Linked DNA regions of Alicycliphilus denitrificans K601. The protein of the gene in region 1 interacts with the protein of each later gene in a pairwise test. Links are inferred from orthologs where the notes say so. Each region holds a gene or a part of one and is shown on either strand. Other genes may lie near its edges. The genes, in order: ALIDE2_RS03955 and mrdA.

Region 1 (3,312 bases):
GCTCGGTCATGCCGCCGGGCAGGGAGATTCGCTTGGTGATGACTGCCGACGGCGGCAGGGCCAGGGCCACGTTCTTCGTCCTGGTGCCGCTCTTCCTGACCAGGCGGCGCAGCGCCTCGGCCACTTCGTCGAACTTTTCGATGTTGCCATCAGTGATCCAGCCACGCTCAAGCGGCTCGATCGCGCAGCATTCGAGCACCAGCGTCCCTCCCTTATCGCGCCCCAGTTCGACCAGCTTGACGCTGGAAGAGCTGATGTCGACCCCTAGCAATGGGGCTGACTGACGACTGAACAACGACCCCATTGAGATCAAGGTGCCCCCTGTAAACCTAGCGAGACGAAGCAACAAAACTTAACACTTCACATAGATGCTATCAGCATGCTCCTACACCAGCAAAGAGTTTTACGCCCTTGATACGTCTCAGCCGTTGTCAAAAGCCGACGATTTTCCAAGGCGCCCAAGGGTATCCACCGACCCATTTCGCGCCCGGGTGCGCCCTGACCCTCACACCTGCAAACATGGGCGGGCGCCCTGGATTTTTATAATGGCCGGTTGCTTGCCGATTGAGCCCTATGCCGCATTCACGAGACAAAGCCCCCGCACCACCCCCTTCCCATGCGCCGCGCTGGATGCGCTGGCTTCTGCGCGGGCTTGCCTGGCTCGTCGGCCTTGGCGTGGCGGGCGCGCTGGCGGGCGTTCTCGTCGTGGGCGTGGGCCTGGCCATGGCCTACCCCAACCTGCCGGACGTCTCCGACCTCGCGGACTACCGCCCCAAGCTACCGCTGCGCGTGTATTCCTCCGAAGGCGCGCTGCTGGGCGAATTCGGCGAGGAGCGCCGCAACCTCACGCCCATAGAGGACATTCCGGCGGTGATGACCAACGCGGTTCTGGCCATCGAGGATGCCCGTTTCTTCCAGCATGGGGGCGTGGACTACAAGGGCGTGCTGCGTGCGGCGCTGGCTAACCTGGGGCGCGTGAAGAGCCAGGGCGCCTCCACCATCACCATGCAGGTGGCGCGCAACGTATATCTCTCGTCGGAAAAAACGCTGACGAGAAAGATATATGAAATATTGTTAACTTTTAAGCTCGAGCATTTGCTATCCAAGAACCAGATACTCGAGATTTACATGAACCAGATTTATCTGGGAAACCGCGCCTACGGGTTTGCCGCCGCGTCCGAGGCCTATTTTGGCAAGCCGCTGAAGTCCATTTCCATCGCCGAGGCCGCGATGCTGGCCGGCCTGCCCAAGGCGCCCTCGGCCTACAACCCCATCAGCAACCCCAAGCGCGCCCGCATACGCCAGCTCTACATCATCGACAGGATGCTGGAAAACGGCTTCATCACCGCCGAGCAAGCCGCCGCCGCCAAGCAGGAAGACCTCAAGCTGCGCTCATCCACCAACAGCACCCGCGTGCACGCCGAATATGTGGCCGAGATGGCGCGCCAGCTCGTGTTCTCGCAATATGGGGCCGAGGCCTATACGCGCGGCCTGAACGTCTACACCACCCTGAACGCAGGCGAGCAGGAAGCGGCCTACGCCGCCTTGCGCAAGGGCATCATGGATTACGAGCGGCGCCAGCACTACCGTGGCCCCGAACGTTTCGTGAACCTGCCCGCGTCCCCGGCCGAGGCCGAGGATGCGATCGACGACGTGCTCGCCAGCCACCCCGACAACGGCGACGTGCTGGCCGCCGTGGTGCTGGAGGCCAGCAGCAAGAAGATCGTGGCCGCACGCGCCGACGGCGAGCAGATCGAAATCACCGGCGAAGGCCTCAAGCCCGCGCAGTCGGGCCTGAGCGACAAGGCCCCGCCCAACATCAAGCTGCGCCGTGGCGCCGTCATCCGCGTGGTGCAGACCCCGAAGAAGACCTGGGAGATCACCCAGTTGCCCGAGGTCGAGGGCGCCTTCGTGGCCATGGACCCCCGCACGGGCGCCATCCACGCCCTGGTCGGCGGCTTCGACTTCGACAAGAACAAGTTCAACCACGCCACCCAAGCGTGGCGGCAGCCGGGGTCGGCCTTCAAGCCCTTCATCTATTCCGCCGCCCTCGAAAAGGGCTTCACGCCGGCCACGGTCGTCAACGACGCCCCGCTGTTCTTCAGCGCCGGCGCGACGGGCGCCCAGCCCTGGGAGCCCAAGAACTACGACGGCAAGTACGACGGCCCCATGACGCTGCGCACCGGGCTGGCGCGCTCCAAGAACGTGGTCTCCATCCGCGTGCTGCAGGCCGTGGGCCCCAAAACGGCGCAGGACTGGGTGACGCGCTTCGGCTTCGACGCGGACAAGCACCCTGCCTACCTGACCATGGCGCTCGGTGCGGGCTCGGTCACGCCCATGCAGATGGCGACGGCCTATTCGGTGTTCGCCAACGGCGGCTACCGCGTCAACCCCTACCTGGTCACGCGCGTAACCGACCACAAGGGCCGCGTCCTGTCGAACGTGCAGCCGCCGGCCACCACGGACAACCCGCGCGCCATCGATGCGCGCAACGCCTTCGTGATGGACAGCCTGCTGCAGGAGGTCACGCGCAGCGGCACGGCGGCGCGCGCGCAGGCCACGCTCAAGCGCCCCGATCTGTACGGCAAGACCGGCACCACCAACGATGCGGTGGACGCCTGGTTCGCGGGCTTCCAGCCCAGCCTGGTGGCCGTGACCTGGGTGGGCTACGACACGCCGCGCAACCTGGGCAGCCGCGAGACCGGCGGCGGCCTGGCATTGCCGATCTGGATCAGCTTCATGGACAAGGCGCTCAAAGGCGTGCCCGTGGCCGAACCCACCGTGCCCCCCGGCGTGGTGAACGTGAGCGGCGAGTGGTTCTACGAGGAATACGCGCGCAACGCGGGCGTGGCGAGCGTAGGCATGGATGCGCCCGCTCCCGCGGCGCCCGCCGTGGCACCGGCGCCTGAGGAGCGCAGCCGCATCCTGGACCTGTTCCGCAACTGAGGCCGGTCAGGCCGTGAAACGCAGCTCCTGGCCAGCCTGCCGGCTGGCATCGCGGCTCAGCGCCGCGAAGAATTCACCGTCGCCCTTGGTGTCCATCCAGCGCGCACCGTCGAAGCGGTAGTGGTAGCCGCCGGACTGCGCGGCCATCCAGACTTCGTGCAGGGGCTTTTGCAGGTTGATGACGATCTGGCTGCGGTTGCGAAAGCTGATGGTGACCATGCCGCCCGTGCGCTGGCTGTCGAGGTCCGCGTCGGTCTCCTCGTTGATGCGGTCGCAGCCCTGCTCCACCGCCAGCAGCAGTTGCTCGGCGCGGTCCATGAATTCAATGTCGGTCATTACAATTTGCTTATGTTGAGAGCTCGCCAA
Region 2 (3,196 bases), 480 kb from region 1 along the record:
GCGCCGGGCGGACTCGGCCTTCGCGCGCATCTACTGCGCGCCCCTGGCCCAGGTCCATGGCGCGCGCCACGTGATGGTGCTCAAGCCCCTCGTGGCCGACATGCCCGCACGCCCCGAGCCCGAGCCGGCGCCGCAGAAGCGCGGAGGCCGCAAATGATCATGCCCAAGGGCCAGCAGCTGCTGCTGCCGGTGAGCCCCGCCTTCATCTGGGCCAGCCTGCTGGCGGCCCTGGCGCTGAACATGCTGCCGCTGGGCCGCGTGGTCTGGACGCCGGATTGGGTCATGGTGCTGCTCGTGTTCTGGGGCATGCACCAGCCGCAGCGCGTGGGACTGGGCGTGGCCTTCGCCATGGGGCTGTGCATCGACGTGAACCAGTCTGCGTTGCTGGGCCAGCACGCGCTGGTGTATTGCGGCCTGATGTTCGGCGCCCAGTACACCCATCGCCGCTTGCTGTGGTTCGGGCAGCTGCTGCAGGCGCTGCAGCTGCTGCCGCTGTTCTTCGCCGCCCATGCGGTGGAGCTGGCGCTGCGCGTGGTCGCCGGCGGCGGTACCCTGCCCGGGTTCGAGGGCCTGGTGGCGCCGCTGCTGGAGGCGGCCATCTGGCCCCTGGCCAGCTGGATCCTGCTGGCGCCGCAGCGCCGGCCGCCGGACCAGGACGATAATCGTCCCTTGTGAACGGGGGCCGAAGGCGATGACCGAGCTGCGCAATGTCGAGGCCGACACCTGGCGCTTTCGCCTGCGCGTGTTCGTGCTGGGCGTGGTGGTGTTATTGGCCTTCGTGCTCATCGCCGCGCGCCTGGTGGTGCTGCAGGTGGTGCGCCACGAGGACCTGGCCGACCAGGCGGAAAGCAACCGCACGGCCATCGTGCCCATCGTGCCCAACCGCGGCCTGATCATCGACCGCAACGGCGTGGTGCTGGCCACCAATTATTCGGCCTACACGCTGGAGATCACGCCCTCGCGCGCCATGGACCTGGAGGCGACGATCGACGAGCTGGCCCAGATCGTGGACATACAGCCGCGCGACCGGCGCCGCTTCAAGCGCCTGCGCGAGGAGTCGCGCAGCTTCGACTCCCTGCCCATACGCACGCGCCTGACCGACCAGGAGGTGGCGCGCTTCGCGGCGCAGCGCTACCGCTTCCCCGGCGTGGAGATCAAGGCGCGGCTGTTCCGCAACTACCCGCTGGGTGAGGTGGCGAGCCACGCTATCGGCTACATCGGCCGTATCAACCAGCGCGAGAAGGAGCGCATCGAGGATTCGGACGACGCGGCCAACTACCGCGGCACGGACTACATCGGCAAGCTCGGCGTGGAGCAGAGCTTCGAGTCCACGCTGCACGGCCATACGGGCTTCGAGCGCATGGAGACCTCGGCCGGCGGCCACGCCGTGCGGCGCCTGAACAGCCACCCGGCCACGCCGGGCAACACGGTGATGCTGTCGCTGGACATCAAGCTGCAGAAGCTCGTCGAGGATATGTTCGGCGAACGCCGCGGCGCGCTCGTGGCGCTCGACCCGCGCAATGGCGAGGTGCTGGCGCTGGTGTCCAAGCCCACGTTCGACCCCAACCTGTTCGTCGAGGGCATAGACCAGGAGAACTGGCAGGCGCTCAACGAGTCCATCAACAAGCCCCTGCTCAACCGCGCGCTGCGCGGTACCTACCCGCCGGGCTCCACCTACAAGCCCTTCATGGCGCTGGCGGCGCTGGAGCTCAAGAAGCGCTCGCCCACGCAGGTCTACAGCGACCCGGGTTTCTTCAACTACGGCGGGCGCACCTTCCGCAGCCACGAAGGGGGCCTGGGCGGCGTGGACATGCACCGCGCCATCCAGTATTCGAGCAACACCTATTTCTACTCGCTGGCCGTGGACATGGGGGTGGACGTCATCCACGACTTCATGAAGCCGCTGGGCTTCGGCCAGATCACCGGCATCGACCTGGGGGGCGAGGTGCGCGGCGTGCTGCCCAGCACCGAGTGGAAGAGGAACACCTACAAGCGCCCGGAGATGAAGCGCTGGTATTCGGGCGAGACGGTGTCGCTGGGCATCGGCCAGGGCTACAACAACTTCACCATGCTGCAGCTGGCCGTGGCCGAGGCCACGCTCGCCAACGGCGGCACGCGCTACCGCCCGCACCTGGTCAAGGCCGTGAAGGACCAGGTCAGCGGCCAGGTGAGCGAGGTGCAGCAGCCCCCGGGCGAGCCGCTGGGCTTCAACCCCAAGAACGTGGCCATCGTGCACAACGCGCTCATGGCCGTGAACCAGGCGGGCACGGGCCGGCGCGTGTTCATGGGCGCGCCCTACACGTCGGCCGGCAAGACCGGCACGGCCCAGGCCGTGAGCCTGGGGCAGAACGTGAAGTACAACGCCAGGCTGTTGGAGGAGCACCAGCGCGATCATTCGCTGTTCGCCGCCTTCGCGCCGGTGGAGGAGCCCAGGATCGCCGTCGCCGTGATCGTGGAGAACGCAGGCTTCGGCGCCGCGGCCGCCGCGCCCATCGTGCGCCGCGTGTTCGATTACTGGCTGCTGGGCCAGTACCCCGGCGAGCAGGACTTGGCGGCCGTCGCCAAGGGCCAGGCCGGGGCTCCCGTAGGCGTGCCGCGGCGCGCCGACGAAGTCTCCGTCGTGCCGGAGCCTTGAGCGCCTGAACAGGCTCTACGCGCGCATCAGCGTGGACTTGCCGAACAGGCTCTCCAGCAGGTCCACCGCCAGCTCGGCCGTCTGGTTGCGCACGTCCAGCGCCGGGTTCAGCTCCATGACGTCCACCGAGCCCAGGGCGCCGCTGTCGGCCAGCATCTCCATGCACAGCTGGGTCTCGCGGTAGGTCGGGCCGCCGCGCACCGGCGTGCCCACGCCGGGCGCGATCGTGGGGTCCAGGCCATCCATGTCGAAGCTCAGGTGCAGGTGCGTGTTCTCGTCCACGTCGGCCAGGGCCGCCTGCATCACGGAGCGCATGCCCAGCTCGTCGATGCTGCGCATGTCGTACACCTCGATGCCCTGCGCGTTGACGAAGCGCTTCTCGGTCGCGTCCACGCTGCGCACGCCGAGCAGCGTGATCTGCCGCGCCTGCAGCGCCGGGGCCGCGCCCGCCAGTTGCGTGAGCTGCCGCGGCCCATGGCCCAGCAGGCAGGCCACGGGCATGCCGTGCAGGTTGCCGCTGGGCGACGAGGCCGGCGTGTTCGCGTCGGCATGGGCGTCGAG

What was found.
Region 2: the proteins of ALIDE2_RS03955 (region 1) and mrdA interact in binary tests that used the Escherichia coli proteins (3 or more experiments, as listed by UniProt). The link is inferred for Alicycliphilus denitrificans K601 from one-to-one orthologs.

The regions. Positions count from the first base shown.
Region 1 is NC_015422.1:831,390-834,701, reverse strand. What follows is about bases 291-3,288. They hold ALIDE2_RS03955 (penicillin-binding protein 1A), read left to right. Parts: upstream 291-630; coding sequence 631-2,946; downstream 2,947-3,288. Other genes in these bases: cyaY (iron donor protein CyaY), read right to left, coding at 2,953-3,282; ALIDE2_RS03960 (pilus assembly protein PilM), read right to left, coding at 291-313. Also shown: more of ALIDE2_RS03960, read right to left, coding at 1-290; LPS translocon maturation chaperone LptM, read left to right, coding at 3,295-3,312. UniProt on the Escherichia coli protein: Cell wall formation. Synthesis of cross-linked peptidoglycan from the lipid intermediates.
Region 2 is NC_015422.1:349,698-352,893, forward strand. What follows is about bases 282-3,163. They hold mrdA (penicillin-binding protein 2), read left to right. Parts: upstream 282-691; coding sequence 692-2,635; downstream 2,636-3,163. Other genes in these bases: mreD (rod shape-determining protein MreD), read left to right, coding at 282-675; rocF (arginase), read right to left, coding at 2,651-3,163. Also shown: rod shape-determining protein MreC, read left to right, coding at 1-157; more of mreD, read left to right, coding at 154-281; more of rocF, read right to left, coding at 3,164-3,196. UniProt on the Escherichia coli protein: Catalyzes cross-linking of the peptidoglycan cell wall. Responsible for the determination of the rod shape of the cell. Is probably required for lateral peptidoglycan synthesis and maintenance of the correct diameter during lateral and centripetal growth.